Regions from separate parts of the Streptomyces sp. BR1 genome, predicted to be linked through region 3. Evidence: riboswitches for the same ligand, from Rfam matches in the RefSeq annotation. Region 3 holds a riboswitch; each other region holds the start of a gene.

Region 1 (4,785 bases), 1.4 Mb from region 3:
GACCTCCACCGAGTCCCCGTCGGCGATGCCCAGCGCCTCGGCATCCTGCGGATGCATCTCGACGAACGGCGCCGGGTTGAGCTTGTTGAGCTTGTCCACCTTTCCGGTCTTGGTGAGCGTGTGCCACTGGTGCGGCAGGCGCCCGGTGTTGAGTACGAACGGAAAGGCGTCGTCCGGCATTTCGGCGGCCGGGACGTGTGGCCGGGCGTGGAACACCGCCCGCCCGCTCGCGGTCGGAAACTCCGGGCCACCGCCCTTCCCGTCCACATAACGGATGGGATTGCGGTCCGGTTCCCCGGAGTTGGCGGCAGGCCACTGGACGGGTGTGGCGCGCAGCCGCTCGTAGCTGATCCCGCGCAGGTCGTAGCCGGTCGCGGGATTGTGGGCGCGCTTGATCTCCTCGAAGATCTCCTCGGCCGAGGCGTAGGTGAACGCCTCCTCATACCCCATCGCGCACGCCACCCGGGCGATGATCTGCCAGTCGGGCAGCGCCTCGCCGGGCGGGTCGACGGCGCGGCGGGCCAGCGTCAGGTTGCGCTCGCTGTTGACCAGCACACCCTCGGCCTCGGTCCACAGCGCGGCGGGCAGGACCACATCGGCGTACGCGTTGGTCTCGGTCTCGGCGAACGCGTCCTGGGCGACGACGAATTCGGCCACCTCCAGGCCCTCGATGACGGTGCGGCGGTTGGCGACCGAGGCGACCGGGTTGGTGCAGATGATCCAGCACGCCTTGATGTCCCCCTCGGCCATCCGCCGGAACATCTCGATGGTGCCGAGCCCCGCCCCGTCGGTGCGCAGTGTGCCCGCGGGCAGCTCCCACAGCTCCTCGGTGAACGCCCGGTCCGCGTCCACGAGGACCGAGCGCTGTCCGGGCAGCCCGGGGCCCATGTAGCCCATCTCGCGGCCGCCCATCGCGTTCGGCTGGCCGGTGAGCGAGAACGGTCCGCTGCCCGGGCGGCAGATCGCGCCGGTCGCCAGATGCAGATTGACCAGGGCGTTGGTGTTCCAGGTGCCATGGGTGGACTGGTTGAGCCCCATCGTCCAGCAGCTCATCCACTCCCCGGCCGCCCCGATCCACCGCGCCGCCGTACGGATGTCGTCCTCGGTGATCCCGGTGATCCCGGCGACCGTGGCGGGCGCGTAGTCGGCCAGGAACTCCTCCATCGCCTCCCAGCCCTCGGTGTGCCCGGCGATGAAGGCGGGGTCGGTGTCCCCGTTCTCGTGGAGCAGGTGCAGCAGCCCGTTGAGCAGCGCGAGATCGGCTCCCGGCTCGATCTGGAGGAACAGGTCGGCCTTGGCGGCGGTCGCGGTCCGCCGGGGGTCGACGACGATCAGCTTCGCGCCCGCCTTGACCCGCTCCATCATCCTCAGAAAGAGGATGGGGTGGCAGTCGGCCATGTTGGAGCCGATGACGAGGAACACGTCCGCCGTGTCGAAGTCCTCGTACGAGCCGGGCGGGCCGTCCGCTCCGAGCGACAGCTTGTAGCCGCTGCCCGCACTGGCCATGCACAGCCGGGAGTTGGACTCGATCTGGTTGGTCCCGATGAACCCCTTGGCCAGCTTGTTCGCCAGGTACTGCGCCTCGAGGCTCATCTGGCCGGAAACATACAGCGCGACGGCGTCCGGCCCGTGCTCGTCGACGATGGACCGCAGGCGGTGTGCGGTGGCGGTGATCGCACCGTCCACCGGGGCGGCGACGGGCCCGTCCCCGCGCTCGCCCCGCACGAGCGCGGTGGTGAGCCGCCCTGGTGCGGCCAGCATGTCGGCGGTGGTCGCGCCCTTGGTGCACAGGCGGCCGGAATTGGCGGGGTGGGTCTTGTCGCCGGACGCCTTGAGCACGGTGCGCCGCCCGTCGGGGCCCGCACCGATGTCGAGGACCATCCCGCAGCCCACACCGCAGTACGAGCAGACCGTGCGGACCTGCTCGGTGCCGGTCCGCGAGTCCTGTGCGGTCAACGGGGGTCCCCTCTCGTCCCGGCCGGATCCTTGTGTTCCGACCGTACGAAATGCCCGTTACGTCGATGTCACGCGCGGAGATCGTGCGTGGTTACGCGAGCCACACTAACCGCGACCCGAGGATGTGAGCATGAGTGTTCGACTGCGGCAACGCGCGCGTGGGCGGGCCCGAACGGGGACGTAAAAGGGGGCTGAAACAGGCCATGGGTGGCCCGATTTATTACTGAGCGCGATTGTCCGACGCACTCTGTAGGGTGGCTCACGCAGCTGGTTCGCACCTGTCCGCCAGGCAGGCGCGTCGCAAGAGGGAACCCGGTGGGAATCCGGGACTGCCCCGCAGCGGTGAGCGGGAACGACCGCCGTCATACGCACTGGACCCGACCGGGTCCGGGAAGCGACGGCCACTAGGAGTCCGCCGGGAGACCGGTGTACGTGCCCGCGAGTCCGAAGACCTGCCCGCTGCCCGCGCGCGGACCCACGCGCGCGGAGATCCCGGTGACCTCGTGGGCGGGTCGGCGTGTACGGCGGGCGTATCGGCGCGGCAGCTCGCGCGCGTGGCCCCGTCCGTCATCCCTTCGCGTCCGCGACCCGTGCCGGGGTCGTTCCGGGACATTCTCGCGAAGGAGAGATCCGTGACCACCAAGTCCGCAGCCGCGGCAGCACGGGCCACCGTGTACGGCTACCCGCGCCAGGGCCGGCACCGTGAACTGAAGAAGGCCGTCGAGGGCTACTGGAAGGGCCGCGTCAGCGCCGAGGAGCTGCGGGACACCTCCCGCGAGCTGCGCCGCGCCACCTGGCTCCAACTCGCCGACACGGGCATCCACGAGGTCCCCACCGGCGACTTCTCGTACTACGACCACGTCCTCGACACCAGCGTGATGATCGGCGCGATCCCCGCCCGCCACCGCGCCGCCGTCGAAGCCGACGCGCTGGACGGCTACTTCGCCATGGCACGCGGCACCCAGGACGTGGCGCCGCTGGAGATGACCAAGTGGTTCGACACGAACTACCACTACCTGGTGCCCGAACTCGGCCCCGACACCGCCTTCGGCGCCGACTCCGCCAAGCAGGTCGCCGAGCTCACCGAGGCGCTCGCGCTCGGCGTCGCCGCCCGGCCCGTCCTGGTCGGCCCGGTCACCTATCTGCTGCTCGCCAAGCCCGCCCCCTCGGTCGCCCCGGACTTCGAGCCGCTGACCCTGCTGGAGCGGCTGCTGCCCGTCTACGCCGAAGTGCTCGCAGATCTGCGGGCGGCGGGCGCCGAGTGGGTCCAGCTCGACGAGCCCGCCCTCGTCCAGGACCGCACCCCGGCCGAACTGGCCGCCGCCACGCGCGCGTACGAGACGCTCGGGAGCCTCACGGACCGCCCCAAGCTGCTTGTCGCGTCCTACTTCGACCAGCTCGGCGACGCCCTGCCCGTCCTCGCCAAGGCGCCCGTGGACGGCCTCGGCCTGGACTTCACGGGACCGGCCGCCGCCAACCTGGACGGCCTCGCGGCCGTCGGCGGACTGCCCGGCAAGCGCCTGGTCGCGGGCGTCGTCAACGGCCGCAACATCTGGATCAACGACTACGAGAAGTCGCTGGCCACCCTCGGTACACTCCTTGGCCTCGCCGACCGCGTCGACGTCGCGGCCTCCTGCTCGCTGCTGCACGTCCCGCTCGACGCGACGGCGGAACGTGACATCGATCCGCAGATCACCCGCTGGCTGGCGTTCGCCCGCCAGAAGTCGGCCGAGATCGTCACCCTCGCCCGGGGCCTCGCCCAGGGCCCCGACATCATCGCGGCCGAACTCGCCGCCAACCGGGCCGATCTGGCCTCCCGCGCCGGGTCCGCCCTCACCCGCGACCCGGCGGTACGCGCGCGTAGCGCCGCTGTCACCGAGGCGGACGCCCGCCGCTCCCAGCCGTACGGTGAGCGGACCTCGGCCCAGCGCGCCCGCCTCGGCCTACCCGTACTGCCCACGACCACCATCGGCTCGTTCCCGCAGACCGCCGAGGTCCGCACCGCGCGCGCCGATCTGCGCGCCGGACGCATCGACACCGACGGCTACGAGGAGCGCATCAGGGGCGAGATCCGCGAGGTCGTCGCCTTCCAGGAGAAGGCCGGCCTCGACGTCCTGGTCCACGGCGAGGCCGAACGCAACGACATGGTGCAGTACTTCGCCGAGCAGCTGACCGGCTACCTCGCCACCCAGCACGGCTGGGTCCAGTCGTACGGCACGCGCTATGTCCGCCCGCCGGTCCTGGCCGGCGACATCTCCCGGCCGCACCCGATGACGGTGCGCTGGACCGAGTACGCCCAGTCGCTCACCAGCCGTCCGGTCAAGGGCATGCTCACCGGGCCGGTCACCATGCTGGCCTGGTCGTTCGTCCGCGACGACCAGCCGCTCGCCGACACCGCCCGCCAGGTCGCGCTCGCCCTGCGCGACGAGGTGAACGACCTTGAACGGTCCGGGACTTCGGTCATCCAGGTCGACGAGCCCGCCCTGCGCGAGACGCTGCCACTGCGCGCCGCCGACCACGCGGCCTATCTCGCCTGGGCGACAGAATCGTTCCGCCTGACCACCGCGGGCGTACGTCCGGACACCCAGATCCACACGCACATGTGCTACGCCGAGTTCGGCGACATCCTGCGCGCCATCGACGACCTCGACGCGGATGTCATCAGCCTGGAGGCGGCCCGCTCCCATATGCGCGTCGCTGACGAACTCGCGGCCGCGGGCTATCCGCGCGAGGTGGGCCCCGGTGTCTACGACATCCACTCGCCGCGCGTACCGAGTGCGGAGGAGGCGGCCGCCCTGCTGCGCAAGGGACTTGAGGCCGTCCCGGCCG
Region 2 (4,785 bases), 2.2 Mb from region 3:
CCTGCGCATTGCACAGGTGAGCAGCGAGGGGACGGGAGCCACCATATGCCGCAGTCCACACAGGAGAGCAGACCGCTGATCACGCCCGTGCGCGTGGTCATCGCCTTCTGCCTGATCGCGCCCTTCGTGGCGATGCTCTGGGTCGGTTCGTACGCGAAGGCCGACCCGGCCTTCATCGGAATCCCGTTCTTCTACTGGTACCAGATGCTGTGGGTGCTGATCTCGACCGCGCTCACCATGCTCGCGTACAAGCTGTGGCAGCACGACCAGCGCACCACCCGCAAGGAAGGTGCGTCGAAGTGACTCTCGCAGCAGAAGGCGGCGTCAACGGCGTCGCGCTCGGCGTCTTCATCTTCTTCTTCCTGGCCGTCACGGTCATCGGCTTCATGGCCGCGCGCTGGCGCAAGGCCGAGAACGAGCAGAGCCTGGACGAATGGGGCCTGGGCGGGCGCTCGTTCGGCACCTGGGTCACCTGGTTCCTGCTCGGCGGCGACCTGTACACGGCCTATACGTTCGTGGCGGTCCCGGCGGCGGTGTACGCGGCGGGCGCGGCCGGGTTCTTCGCCGTGCCGTACACGATCCTCGTCTATCCGCTGATCTTCACGTTCCTGCCCCGGCTCTGGTCGGTCTCACACAAGCACGGCTATGTGACGACCTCGGACTTCGTGCGCGGCCGCTTCGGCTCCAAGGGCCTCTCGCTCGCGGTCGCCATCACCGGCATCCTCGCCACGATGCCGTACATCGCGCTCCAGCTGGTCGGCATCCAGGCGGTGCTCGACGTGATGGGCGTCGGCGGGTCCGGCAACTGGTTCCTCAAGGACCTGCCGCTGCTGATCGCGTTCGCGGTGCTCGCGGCGTACACGTACTCCTCGGGTCTGCGCGCGCCCGCGCTGATCGCGTTCGTGAAGGACGCCCTGATCTACATCGTCATCCTGGTGGCGATCATCTACATCCCGATCAAACTGGGCGGCTTCCACGACATCTTCGCCGCCGCCCGCCACAAGTTCGACACCCCGAACGCGGCAGGCAAGCCCACGGGCGCGCTGGTGCCCGGCGACAAGAGCCAGTGGACGTACGCCACGCTCGCGCTCGGCTCGGCGCTCGCGCTCTTCATGTACCCGCACTCGATCACGGCGACGCTCTCCTCGCGCAGCCGCAACGTCATCCGCCGCAACACCACGATCCTGCCGCTGTACTCGCTGATGCTGGGCCTGCTCGCGCTGCTCGGCTTCATGGCGATCGCGGCCGGGGTCAAGGTCAAGAACGGCCAGCTGGCGATCCCGCAGCTCTTCGAGGACATGTTCCCGGACTGGTTCGCGGGCGTGGCCTTCGCGGCGATCGGCATCGGCGCGCTGGTGCCCGCGGCGATCATGTCGATCGCGGCGGCGAACCTGTTCACCCGCAACATCTACAAGGACTTCATCAAACCGGACGCCTCGCCCGCGCAGGAGGCCAAGGTCTCCAAGCTGGTCTCGCTCGTGGTGAAGGTGGGTGCGCTGGTCTTCGTCCTCACGATGGACAAGACGGTCGCGATCAACTTCCAGTTGCTCGGCGGCATCTGGATCCTGCAGACGTTCCCTGCGCTGGTCGGCGGTCTGTTCACCCGCTGGTTCCACCGCTGGGCGCTGCTCGCGGGCTGGGCCGTCGGCATGGCGTACGGCACGCTCGCCGCGTACGGGGTCGCCTCCCCCACCCAGAAGCACTTCGGCGGCAGCTCCAAGGAGATCCCCGGCATCGGTGAGATCGGCTACATCGGCCTCACCGCGTTCGTCCTGAACGTCGCGGTGACGGTGGTCCTGACGGTCGCCCTGCGGGCCCTGAAGGCCCCCGACGGCGTCGACGAGACGTCCCCGGAGGACTACACGGCGGACGCGGGCGATCCGGGCGTACAGACCGAACTGCCGCCCGCGACGGCGGGCGCCGCGCACTGAACCACCACTGAACACGGCGCCACGCGCGCGTGGCCGACGACGGGCCGCCGGGAGATCCGGCGGCCCGTCGCTGTGTCCTGCGGGAATGCCCGCGCCGCTACGGGAGTTGGGTACTCGGACACCCTCCGAAGCCGCCACGACACAACATGTGGGGGTGGGCTCGAAGCCCGACACAAGATGTATGCTCGTCCTCGCTGTCGCCGCAGGGGAATCCGGTGGAAATCCGGAACTGTCCCGCAACGGTGTACTCGTACGCATTCGCGTACTTGGTTCAGTCCGAGGACCTGCCGACAGCGCGCCCTGGCCGTCCGGTCAAGGGTGCCCAGACGTCCGGGCCTCGCGGAGTGGGCTGGTGGACGCGGCATACCCCTGCGTGGGTGGTCGTGTGCCCGCACCCCTGCTTGGCCCCGTGCCGAGCGAGGAGTGCCCCCACGTGACCATCGCCCCAGCGGATCCCGCTTCAGCGATCGAAGAGCCGGCGGATGCCCCCGGGACCGCCCTGCTGCGGATCCTGACCGACTTCACCGCCGATCTGCCGGACACCGACCCCGGCCGTGTCGCCGCCGCCGCGCTGCGCGGCCGCAACGCGCGCTCGGACGAGGCGGAGCTGCGTGGGCTGGCCACCGAGGCGGCCGCCGGTCTCATCTCCGAGGACCCGGCGTACTCCCGGCTCGCCGCCCGGCTGCTGACGGTCACGATCGCCGAGGAGGCCGCGACCCAGGGCTCGGTGTCGTTCTCCGAGTCGGTCGAGGTCGGCCACCGCGAGGGCCTGATCGCGGACCGCACCGCCGACTTCGTACGGCTGCACCGCGCCCGCCTGGACGCGCTGGTCGAGGCGTCGCTGGCGGAAGGCGCCGACGACCGCTTCGGCTACTTCGGCCTGCGCACCCTCTACTCCCGCTACCTGCTGCGCCACCCCATCACCCGCAAGGTCATCGAGACCCCGCAGCACTTCATGCTCCGGGTGGCCTCGGGCCTGGCGGAGGACGACTCGGTGCGCGCACTGGACCAGGTCGCCGCGCTGTACGGCCTGATGAGCCGCCTGGACTACCTGCCGTCCTCCCCCACGCTCTTCAACTCCGGCACCCGCCACCCGCAGATGTCGAGCTGCTACCTGCTCGACTCGCCGCTCGACGAGCTGGACTCGATCTACGACCGCTACCACCAGGTGGCGCGCCTGTCGAAGCACGCGGGCGGCATCGGCCTGTCGTACTCCCGTATCCGCTCGCGCGGTTCGCTCATCCGGGGCACCAACGGCCACTCCAACGGCATCGTCCCGTTCCTGAAGACGCTGGACGCGTCGGTGGCGGCGGTCAACCAGGGCGGGCGGCGCAAGGGCGCGGCCGCGGTGTACCTGGAGACCTGGCACTCCGACATCGAGGAGTTCCTGGAGCTGCGCGACAACACCGGTGAGGACGCCCGGCGTACGCACAACCTGAACCTGGCGCACTGGATCCCGGACGAGTTCATGCGCCGCGTGGACACGGACGGCACCTGGTCGCTGTTCTCGCCGGCCGACGTGCCGGAGCTGGTCGACCTGTGGGGCGACGAGTTCGACGCCGCGTACCGCAAGGCGGAGGCCGCCGGTCTGGCGCAGAAGACCATCCCGGCCCGGGACCTGTACGGCCGGATGATGCGCACGCTCGCGCAGACCGGCAACGGCTGGATGACCTTCAAGGACGCCTCCAACCGCACCGCCAACCAGACGGCGGAGCCCGGTCACACCGTCCACTCCTCGAATCTCTGCACGGAGATCCTGGAGGTCACCGACGACGGCGAGACGGCGGTCTGCAACCTCGGCTCGGTCAACCTCGGCGCGTTCGTGCTGGCCTCCGGCGAGATCGACTGGGAGCGCCTGGACGAGACCGTCCGCACCGCCGTGACGTTCCTCGACCGCGTCGTCGACATCAACTTCTACCCGACCGAGCAGGCCGGCCGCTCCAACGCCAAGTGGCGTCCGGTGGGCCTGGGCGCGATGGGTCTGCAGGACGTCTTCTTCAAGCTGCGCCTGCCCTTCGACTCCCCCGAGGCGAAGGCCCTCTCCACCAGGCTCGCCGAGCGCATCATGCTCACCGCGTACGAGGCGTCCTGCGACCTCGCCGAGCGCTCCGGCCCACTCCCGGCCTGGGACAAGACCCGCACGGCCCGCGGCGTCCTGCACCCCGACCACTACGACGTCGAGCTGAACTGGCCCGAGCGCTGGGCGGCCCTGCGCGAGCGGATCGCCGCCGTGGGCATGCGCAACTCGCTGCTGCTCGCGATCGCCCCGACCGCGACCATCGCGTCCATCGCGGGCGTGTACGAGTGCATCGAGCCGCAGGTCTCCAACCTCTTCAAGCGCGAGACGCTGTCCGGTGAGTTCCTCCAGGTCAACGGCTACCTGGTCGAGGACCTGAAGAAGCTCGGCGTGTGGGACGCGCAGTCCCGCGAGGCGCTGCGCGACGCCAGCGGATCGGTCCAGGACTTCAGCTGGATCCCCGCGGACGTGCGCGCCCTGTACCGCACGGCCTGGGAGATCCCGCAGCGCGGCCTGATCGACATGGCGGCGGCCCGCACGCCGTTCCTGGACCAGTCGCAGTCGCTGAACCTGTTCCTGGAGACGCCCACCATCGGCAAGCTGTCGTCGATGTACGCGTACGCCTGGAAGCAGGGTCTGAAGACGACGTACTACCTGCGTTCGCGCCCGGCGACCCGGATCGCCCGCGCCGCCCAGGCCAGCGCCACCATCCCCGTCCAGCAGGCGGCCCCCGACGCCGACGCGATCGCCTGCTCCCTTGAGAACCCCGAGTCCTGCGAGGCCTGCCAGTAATGACCGCCGAGAACAAGAACCTGCTCGACCCGGGCTTCGAACTGA
Region 3 (4,785 bases):
AGCTCCCAGCAGCAGCAGTCCGCAGACCGCCGCGCCGAGCACCACGGTGTCGACGGAGAGCCTGCCCTCCTCGGACCAGTAGACGTCCCGCAGATGCAGGATCAGGGCGAACTCGTCGAGTACGAGCGCCGTGCCGATGCCGAAGAGCGCGGCCTCGATCTCGGCCCATGGACGCTCGCCGCCGATCGGCGAGGCGAGACCGAGACCACCGATGATCATGAAGACCACGCCGAAGACGACATGGTGGATATGGAGCCCGCCGGGCGTGACGTTCTTGGGCCACCAGGAGACCTCGGCGCGGATCATCCGGACGCTGAACCGGATGAAGAGGAACGCCCCGAGGAAGCCGAGCAGCAGGAACAGCAGTGGCTGCTTGCCCGGGTCCAGGATCTCGCGCCGGTACCAGTCGCCCATGGGTCAGTCCGGCCCGCCGGGCCGCTGCCGGTCGTCCATGCGGTCGGCCCCTTCTCGTGCCCCTCGCGCTGTGCGCAGCGTAACCACGGCGGGGCGGACCGGCATATCGGGGCGCCGCCGACAGCGCCTCGTCAGCCGCCGGCGCCCCGCGCGCGGGCGAGCCGGGCTTCGAGGCCGTCGAGGACGCAGTCGAGACCGTCGGTGAAACCGTCGTCGCGGGCGCTGCCCACCTGCTGCTCGCGCTGGAGGGCGTACAGCCTGCGCAGCCGGGGGTAGGGCTCGACGGCCCGTTCGGCGGCGGGCCACAGACCCGCCACCCACTCCTGTTCGCTCATACCGCTGCGGGCCAGCGTGGTGAGCCAGGCGGCCTCGGTGGTCGACACTCCGATGGCATACGCGGCGACGGCGTTGACGGCCCGGTCCGCCGCCTCCAGGGTGAACCCGGCCCGCTCGAACACGCCGAGCAGGCCCTCGGACATCCGCATCATGTTGGGTCCGAGCGCGGCCACTCCCGCCTCGCCGAGCACCGACACGATCCACGGGTGGCGGTGGAAGGCGGAGCGCAGGCTCTGGGCGCAGTGGGTGGCGGCCGCGCGCCACTCGTCGGGGCTGTCCGTGGTGTCCGGGACCTCGATCTCGCCGTAGATCTCGTCGACGACCAGCTCGATGAGCTCGTCCTTGTTGGCCACATGGGTGTAGAGCGAGGTGGCGCCCGCGTTGAGGCGGCTGCCGAGCTTGCGCATGCTGAGCGCGTCGATGCCCTCGGCGTCGAGCAGTTCGAGGGCGGCCGACACGATGTGGTCACGGCTCAGCGACGGCTGCTCACGCTTGCGGCGCTGGGGGCGGGTCCACACCGAGGGGATGGTCCGCGTCGGCTGGGTTTCGGCCGGCATCCGGCCTCCTCTCTCTTTCGCCCCAGCGTATCGGCTCGACGGCACGTTGTACGCCGCCACGAACGGCGTACGCAGGGCGAACAGTGTATGGCGGGGGAGTGGGGAATCCGGCGCGCGCCGGGCAGCCCCGAGCCCCCGGCGTGGAGGCGGGGCGTCCGTGCGCCGGTCGTGTCACCGGTGAGCCGACCGGCGGCGCTGCCGCACGGACCGGCGTGGGTCTTCGGGGGCATCATCTGCCCGCTGCTGTTCGCAGTGTGTGCACGCGAGGGGGTGCGAGGGCGGGGGGTTCAGCCAGTAGGCGCCCGCGAGTTCGGCAGGGTGGGCGCGGGCTCTCTCCTCTTGGGAAGCGTTCATATCCGGTCCAACTGCCCTTCCGCCGCCGGGGGGACGGGGTGCGGGCGCTCTGCAATCGGATCGTCACCCGCGCCGGAAGAAGTGCCTCCATTTGGGTGGACTTGCAGGTCAGGCGGACCCCCACCTACGGTTGGCGGGCCGTGGTGTTCGGGAAGACCGGTGCAAGACCGGAGCGGCCCTCGCCACTGTGATCGGGTCCCACAGCGTTCAGGCCATGAACGCCTTTGGTAGCCCGTCCCGTTGTGCCACTGGTGCCCGTGAGGGCGCTGGGAAGGCAGGGGCGGTGCGACACCCGTAAGCCAGGAGACCGGCCACGGCATCTCGCAAATGATCCACGAGGTGCTGGAGCGTGAACGAATGACCCTGCCCACTCCGTTTCACTGGCGGCGTGAGGACACCGTCCGAACTGCCTGGCTGCTGGCGGTGATAGCCGCCCTGCACATCGTCGCGTTCGGGATCCTCTTCCTGCTGGTGGTGCCGCGTCACTACGAGGTCGGCTCGAAGACCTTCGGCCTCGGCCTGGGCATCACCGCGTACACCCTCGGCATGCGCCATGCCTTCGACGCCGACCACATCGCGGCGATCGACAACACCACCCGCAAACTGATGGCCGACGGCAAGCGGCCGGTGTCCGTGGGTTTCTGGTTCGCGCTCGGGCACTCCAGCGTGGTGGTCGTGATGGCCGCGCTGGTCGCCGGGGGCGCGCAGCTGGCGGGCACCCTGATGAACGACGACTCGCGCACCCACCAGACGCTGGGCGTCGTGGGAACCACCGTCTCCGGCTCGTTCCTCTACCTCATCGCGGCGCTCAATCTCGTCGCCCTCGTCGGCATCCTGCGGGTCTTCCGGGCGATGCGCGCGGGAACGTACGACGAAGTGCAGCTCGAACAGCACCTGGACTCACGCGGGTTCATGAACCGCATCCTGGGGCGGTTCACCAAGTCGATCACCCGCCCCGGCCAGATGTACCCGCTGGGCTTCCTCTTCGGGCTCGGCTTCGACACCGCCACCGAGGTCACCCTGATGGTCATGGCGGGCTCCGGCGCGGCGGCCGGACTGCCCTGGTACGCCGTCCTGTGCCTGCCGCTGCTGTTCGCGGCGGGCATGAGCCTGTTCGACACCATCGACGGTACGTTCATGAACTTCGCCTACCAGTGGGCATTCTCCAACCCGGTCCGCAAGGTCTTCTACAACCTCACCATCACCGGGCTCTCGATCGCGGTGGCCTTCCTGATCGGCACGATCGAGCTGGTGGGCGTGCTGCACGACAAGCTCGACCTGAGCGACGGGCTCACCGGGTGGGTCGCCGGACTCAACCTGGACAACGTCGGGTTCATCATCGTCGGCCTCTTCGTCGCGGTGTGGGCCGCCGCCCTGGCGTACTGGCGGCTGGCCAGGGTCGAGCAGCGCTGGGCGGTGCGGGCCGCCGCGGCCGAGGTGCCCGGTCAGGGCAGCCCGGACACGGCCGCACCCGCGGACGTCATCTGAAGGCCACGACGTTGTCCGCCGCCCACGCGGCGAACGTACGCGGTGCCCGGCCGAGTATCCGCTCCACGGCCGGGCTCACCCGCCGCTCCTCGGGCGTGGGTTCGCCGAGGATGCCGAGCGTGCCCTCGACCGCGGGCTCCGGCATGAAGCGCAGCATCAACTCCCGCGCCTCGGACCGGCTCTGCTCGACGAACCGCACCGGCGTCCCCAGCGCATCACCGATCGCCGTCGCCTGCTCGCGCGGCGAGACCGGGGCCGGTCCGGTGAGTTCGTACGTCCGGCCCGCGTGGCTCCCGTCGCGCAGGGCCGCGGCGGCGACGGCGGCGATGTCGGCCGGATCGATCACGGGCAGGCCGACCTCGCCGAAGGGCGCGGTGACCAGCCGGTCCGAGCGGACCGAGGCCGCCCACATATAGGCGTTGGAGGCGAACCCGCTGGGCCGCAGGACCGTCCAGCCGAGGCCCGACTCCCGTACGGCGTCCTCGAAGGCGCGCAGCCGGGCGTGCGCGGGGGAGTCCGGCCGGGTCGCGGTGGCCTGCGAGGACTGGAGGACGACCCGCCGGACCCCGGCTGCCCGCGCCGTGTCGAGGATCGCGTACGGATCGAGGCCCTCGCCGTCACCGGGGACCAGCAGATACAGCGCGGCGGCCCCGTCGAGGACGCGCTTGAGGCTGTCGGGCCGGGCCGGATCGGCCTGCTGGAACTCGACGTTGCCCGGCACGTTCCCGGTCGGCACCCGACGGGAGAGCGCCGTGACCCACTCACCCGCTGCGGCGAGGGTGTGGACGAGATGCCGTCCGACATTTCCGGTGGCTCCGGTCACCACGATCATGATTTCTCCAAGATGGTCGGTGTGGCGCGGCTTTCGTTCCGCCGCGCTCGATCTGTACTCATCCTGGAAGCCGAACTGGCCATCTCCTGGCCAGTTTCCCAACGAGAATGATCGGTATGAGAGCCGATCGTCTGGTGGCGACCCTGCTGTTCCTGCAGACCCGCAGGCGCGTGACCGCGCGCGAGGTGGCGGCGGAGCTGGAGGTGTCCGAACGCACCGCGCGCCGCGACCTGGAGGCGCTGGCGGCCGCCGGCATCCCCGTCTACTCCCAGCACGGGCGGGGCGGCGGCTGGTCGCTCGTCGGCGGGGCCCGCACCGATCTCACCGGGCTGACCGCCACCGAGATCCGTGCGATGTTCCTGGTCACGGGGCCGTCGGCGGCTTCGCCCGAACTGCGTACGGCACTGCGCAAGTTGATCCGGGCGCTTCCCTCGACGCTGCGGCCCGACGCCGAGGCCGCGTCGAAGGCCGGGGTCCTGGACGGCACCGACTGGTGGCGCCTGCCCGTCACGGCGGGCACGCCTCAACTGGACGCGTTGCAGCACGCGGTGGTGGAGGGCCTGCGGATCCGGCTCGGCTACGCCCGCCCCGGCAGCCCCGCCGGTACGCGCACGGTCCACCCGCTGGGCCTCGTCACCAAGGCGGGGGTGCCGTATCTGGTGGCGGGTGTGGAGAAGTCCTCCACGGAGGCGAGTGAAGACGCCACCGCGACCGACGCCGGTCTGCGGGTGTTCCGGATCGACCGCATCACCTCCGTGGAGCTGACCGCCGACCCCGTCGTCCGGCCCGACGGCTTCGACCTGG
Region 4 (4,785 bases), 5.5 Mb from region 3:
CGATGAGCGCGGGCAGCTCCTCGGCCACGTCGATACGGGTGGGGTTGCCGATCCGGTAGGGCGCCCCGGAGGCCCGGGCCGCCAGGAGATCCGTGTCGGCGGTCGACAACAACAGCACAGTGCTCATGCGGGTGCTCCAGGTGCGATGAAGGGAAGTCCTGCGGGCGCGCCCTGCTCGATGAGCCGCATGAGCGCGTCCGTGTCCGCGTGTTCTTCGATGAGGTCGCCGAGGCGGTCCAGCTGCTCTTCGCGCAGCGCGCCGAACGAGGTGTCCGGGGCGGGCACGAAACGCCGACCCGCGGCGCTCGCGACCTGCTCCAGGAACCGTCGTCTGAATCCGTCGCTCTCAAGTGACCCGTGCCAGTGCGTCCCCCAGACCGCACCGACCCGGCATCCGTCCAAGAAGGCTTCCCCGCCCAGCACTTCGGCGACGCCGTGGTGGATCTCGTATCCCTCCACGCGCTCGCCCAGCGCCTCGCCGGTCGGCCGTGCAAGTGTCTTCCGGGCCGCGAACCGCACCCGCACGGGCAGCAGTCCGAGACCCGTCACGGAACCCGCCCGTGACTCGACCTCGTCATCGATGTGCTCACCGAGCACCTGGAACCCGCCGCAGATCCCCAGCACCGGACGCCCCTCGGCCGCCCTGCGCGCCAGCTCCCGCGCCAGCCCCCGTTCCCTCAGCCATTCCAACGCCCGGACCGTGCCCCGGGTTCCCGGCACGACGACCAGATCCGCGTCGGCCAGTTCCTCGGGCCGGTCCACGAACCGTACGACCACGCCGGGTTCGGCGGCGAGCGCGTCGACGTCGGTGAAGTTGGACATCAGCGGGATCGCGCAGACCGCGACCCGCAGCACGTCCTCGCCGATCGGCGGCGCCACCACGGACTCGCGCACGGCGCCGCGCAGCGACACTCGCAGGCCGTCCTCCTCGTCGATGCCGAGCCCGTGCGCGTACGGCAGGATCCCGTACGTATGACGTCCGGTGAGGCCGCGCAGCATGTCGATGCCGGGCTGAAGGAGCGAGACGTCGCCGCGGAACTTGTTGACGATGTACCCGGCGACCAGCGCCTGGTCCTCCGGCGAAAGGAGCGCGGTCGTACCGAAGAACGAGGCGAAGACCCCGCCCCGGTCGATGTCGCCGACCACGACCACCGGGAGCTTCGCGGCGCGCGCGATGCCCATGTTGACGATGTCGGTGCGCCGCAGGTTGATCTCGGCCGGACTGCCCGCCCCCTCGCAGATCACGGCGTCATATGTGCCCCGCAGCCGCTCCAGACAGTCCACGACGGTCCCGAGAAGCGCTTCCTGGCGCCCGCCGTGGTAGCCGCGGGCGCTCAGTTCGCCGACCGGCTTGCCCATCAGTACGACCTGGCTCGACCGGTCGCTCCCCGGCTTGAGCAGCACGGGGTTCATCAGCGCCGACGGCTCCACGCGCGCGGCCTGGGCCTGCATGGCCTGGGCGCGCCCGATCTCGGCGCCCTCGCGGGTGACGAAGGAGTTGAGGGACATGTTCTGTCCCTTGAAGGGCGCGACCTTGACGCCCCGGCGCACCAGCCACCGGCAGATCCCGGCGGTGACGACGCTCTTCCCGGCGTCGGAGGTGGTGCCCGCGACCAGCAGTCCGCCACTCATGTCCGTACCTTCCTCACCGCGATCGCCACGCCGAGCGCCAGCCAGCCCACCCGCCGCGACAGCCGCACCGCCCGCTCGATGTCGGGAACTTCCACCGCGCGCCCGCCGTTGTTGAGCACAGGACGGTGCTCGACCCGGCCGCCGTACGAGAGGGTGCCGCCAAGACGTACGCCCAACGCGCCCGCGAACGACGCCTCGACGGGGCCGGCGTTGGGGCTCGGATGCTTGGCCGCGTCGGACCGCCACGCGCGCGCGGCGGCTCCCGGCGCGCCCCCGGCGGCCACGGCGAGCGCGGCGGTGAGCCGGGCGCCCGGCCAGCCCGCCACGTCGTCCAGGCGTGCCGAGGCCCACCCGTACCGCAGATGGCGCGGCGAACGGTGACCGACCATCGCGTCCAGGGTGTTGACGGCCCGGAACGCGACCAGGCCGGGCACGCCCGCGAGCGCGCCCCACACCAGCGCGCCCACCACGGCGTCGGAGGTGTTCTCGGCGACGGACTCGACGACCGCGCGCGCGATGCCGGGCGCGTCCAGGGACTGCGGGTCGCGCCCGCACAGATGCGGCAGCCGCGCGCGGGCGGCCTCGACGTCCCCGGCCTCAAGGGCGGCGCCGATCGCGCGGGCCTCGCGGCCCAGCGAAGTGCCGCCGACGACGGCCCAGGTGGCGGCGGCGGTCAGGGCGACGGACGCGGCGGGGCGGTCGCGCAGCGCGCGCGTGGCGAGCAGCGCGGCGCTCGCGGCGCCTCCGGCGCACACGGCGGTGTGCAGTGCGCCCCAGCCCCGGTGGTCGCGCCACAGCGCGCGCTCGACGGCGGCCGCGGCGCGGCCGAACGCGGCGACCGGATGCCCCCGGCGGGGATCGCCGAGGAGCAGGTCGCCGAGGAGCCCGGCGGTGGCGCCGTACGCGAAGGTGCGATCGGCACGCATCGGATCAGCCCGCCGCAACGCCGCGGAGAGCTCCGGTACTTCTGGGGGGTGCCGGCAACAGGCAGGCGCGCATGGCGGTATGTCCTCACTCAGGGTGTCCGCGCCCTGGTACGACGTCGACCGGCGGTGAGAGTTCCTGGCTCACAGGGGTTCATTCCCCGATGACAGTGGCGGGACCGCGCCGGATTCGCACCGGCTTCCTCTTCTGCCGCCGTAAATGGCTCGGGCAGTCCACCACGCCCGCGAACGCCCGTCAACTCGCTGCTGACCTGCGACGGGAGAGTGTGCCGAGGCACACAGAGAACCGCCCTCCGGGGAGACCGGAGGGCGGTTCTGGAGACGCGTGGACAGTCGCTGTTACTTGGCGACGATCAGGTTGATGCCGTACGCGACGGCCGCCGCGCAGAGCGCGAAGCAGGCGTACGCGGTGGTGCGGGCCAGGGCGACGTTGCCCTTGCCGGACGCGGCCGACTGCTGCTTGCTGAGGCCGACGATCCCGACGGTGAACAGGCCCACCAGGCCGACGGTGACGATGAGGCTGACACCGAAGACGGTGCCGAGAGCTGCCCAGTCGATGTGCATGACGATTCCTTAGAGGGTGCGCGGCCGGGTCAGACGGCGGCCGGGCGGGCCGGGTCGGCGGGGGCCACCGGGGCCGGGGCCGGGATGGTGGCCGTCAGATCGGCGGCCACGGCGGCGACGGTCGGGGGCGGGGTGACCGCGGCGATCGCGGTGGTGACGACACCCGCGGGCTCGGCCGGGGTCTCGGTCACGGCGTCGGCCGGGGCGTTGGTGACGTCGGTGTGGGAGACCGGCTCGCGGCGCGACAGCTTCCAGATGAAGCCGGAGCCCGCGACCAGCAGGATCGCCACCAGGACAATGCCCCAGGTGCCCTGGCCGGTCAGGAATTCGGCGCCGGCGCCGACCAGACCCGCGGCCGGCAGGGTCAGGCCCCACGCGACGAACATCCGGGTCGCGGTGGACCAGCGGACCACACCGCCCTTGCGGCCGAGGCCGGCGCCCATGACGGAGCCGGAGCAGACCTGGGTGGTGGAGAGCGAGAAGCCGAGGTGCGAGGAGGCCAGGATGACGGTGGCGGCACCGGACTGGGCGGCGAAGCCCTGCGGCGGCGCGAGCTCGGTCAGGCCCTTGCCCATGGTGCGGATGATGCGCCAGCCGCCGAGGTAGGTGCCCATGGCGATGGCCATGCCGGCCGAGACGATGACCCACATCGGGGGGTTGGCGCCCGGGTGCAGCACACCGCCGGTGACCAGGGCGAGCGTGATGATGCCCATGGTCTTCTGCGCGTCGTTGGTGCCGTGGGCGAGCGAGACGAGACCGGCGGAGGCGATCTGGCCCGCCCGGTAGCCCTTGGCGGTGGCCTTCTCGTCGGTGTTCCGGTTGATCCGGTACGTCAGGCGCGTCGCCAGCATCGAGGCGAAGCCCGCGACGATCGGGGCGGCGACGGCCGGGAGCAGCACCTTGGTGACGACGGTGGAGCCGTTGACCGAGGACCAGCCGGCCGACATCACGGCCGCGCCGATCAGACCGCCGAACAGGGCGTGCGAGGAGCTGGACGGCAGGCCGAGCAGCCAGGTCACCAGGTTCCAGAGGATGGCGCCGACGAGCGCCGCGAAGATCACCTCGGTTCTGATGCCCTTTTCGTTGATGATCCCGCCGGAGATCGTCTTGGCGACCTCCACCGACAGGAACGCGCCGACCAGGTTGAGCGCCGCGGACATGGCCACGGCGGCTTTGGGCTTCAGGGCGCCGGTCGAGATGGTCGTGGCCATCGCGTTGGCGGTGTCATGGAAACCGTTCGTGAAATCGAACACTAGAGCTGTCACGACCACAATGGCGAGCAGCAGCGTGATGTGTTCCATTTACCCAGGCAATCGTTCGACGTCAGTGGCTGGACGAACGTAAGTAACCTGGATGAACGGAAGGTGAACTGGGGCGGGCTTAGTGGTGTCTCTGACCGGTTTTTGCTGGGGGCAGGCCCTGACAAACCCGGTGAACAGGCGAAACGGCCCATAGAAGAGATTCTGCTCACTCCCCGGCGCGCCCTCCGGGAGCTGCGAGGATCGCGTTCATGGGAGAGCCGGACCACCACGAACCGACCGCCGCCGCCTGGGCCGAACTGACCGCCACCGCGCGGCGGACCGCCGCGGAAGGGCTGGTCGTCGGCACCTCGGGCAATGTCTCCGTACGGGTCGGGGACCTGGTC

Evidence for each region. Region 3 has a riboswitch for cobalamin ahead of ACT1U9_RS00720 (HoxN/HupN/NixA family nickel/cobalt transporter). Riboswitches for the same ligand answer to the same signal wherever they lie in the genome.
Region 1: linked by a shared signal. The riboswitch ahead of metE (5-methyltetrahydropteroyltriglutamate--homocysteine S-methyltransferase) and the one ahead of ACT1U9_RS00720 (HoxN/HupN/NixA family nickel/cobalt transporter) in region 3 are both predicted to bind cobalamin.
Region 2: linked by a shared signal. The riboswitch ahead of ACT1U9_RS09740 (ribonucleoside-diphosphate reductase subunit alpha) and the one ahead of ACT1U9_RS00720 (HoxN/HupN/NixA family nickel/cobalt transporter) in region 3 are both predicted to bind cobalamin.
Region 4: linked by a shared signal. The riboswitch ahead of ACT1U9_RS24470 (cobalamin biosynthesis protein) and the one ahead of ACT1U9_RS00720 (HoxN/HupN/NixA family nickel/cobalt transporter) in region 3 are both predicted to bind cobalamin.

Annotation. Positions count from the first base shown of each region.
Region 1 is NZ_CM126252.1:1,533,802-1,538,586, reverse strand. It holds gene ACT1U9_RS06295 (molybdopterin-dependent oxidoreductase) at 1-1,956, opposite strand, end outside; cobalamin riboswitch at 2,221-2,418, shown strand; gene metE (5-methyltetrahydropteroyltriglutamate--homocysteine S-methyltransferase) at 2,589-4,785, shown strand, end outside.
Region 2 is NZ_CM126252.1:2,320,975-2,325,759, forward strand. It holds gene ACT1U9_RS09730 (DUF3311 domain-containing protein) at 46-303, shown strand; gene mctP (monocarboxylate uptake permease MctP) at 300-1,931, shown strand; cobalamin riboswitch at 2,113-2,237, shown strand; gene ACT1U9_RS09740 (ribonucleoside-diphosphate reductase subunit alpha) at 2,365-4,740, shown strand; gene ACT1U9_RS09745 (ribonucleotide-diphosphate reductase subunit beta) at 4,740-4,785, shown strand, end outside.
Region 3 is NZ_CM126252.1:161,660-166,444, reverse strand. It holds gene ACT1U9_RS00730 (hypothetical protein) at 1-414, opposite strand, end outside; gene ACT1U9_RS00725 (TetR/AcrR family transcriptional regulator) at 546-1,307, opposite strand; cobalamin riboswitch at 1,786-1,991, shown strand; gene ACT1U9_RS00720 (HoxN/HupN/NixA family nickel/cobalt transporter) at 1,989-3,149, shown strand; gene ACT1U9_RS00715 (NAD(P)H-binding protein) at 3,142-3,981, opposite strand; gene ACT1U9_RS00710 (helix-turn-helix transcriptional regulator) at 4,098-4,785, shown strand, end outside.
Region 4 is NZ_CM126252.1:5,613,631-5,618,415, forward strand. It holds gene cobN (cobaltochelatase subunit CobN) at 1-127, opposite strand, end outside; gene ACT1U9_RS24465 (cobyric acid synthase) at 124-1,632, opposite strand; gene ACT1U9_RS24470 (cobalamin biosynthesis protein) at 1,629-2,558, opposite strand; cobalamin riboswitch at 2,615-2,812, opposite strand; gene ACT1U9_RS24475 (hypothetical protein) at 2,916-3,140, opposite strand; gene ACT1U9_RS24480 (inorganic phosphate transporter) at 3,170-4,441, opposite strand; gene ACT1U9_RS24485 (class II aldolase/adducin family protein) at 4,651-4,785, shown strand, end outside.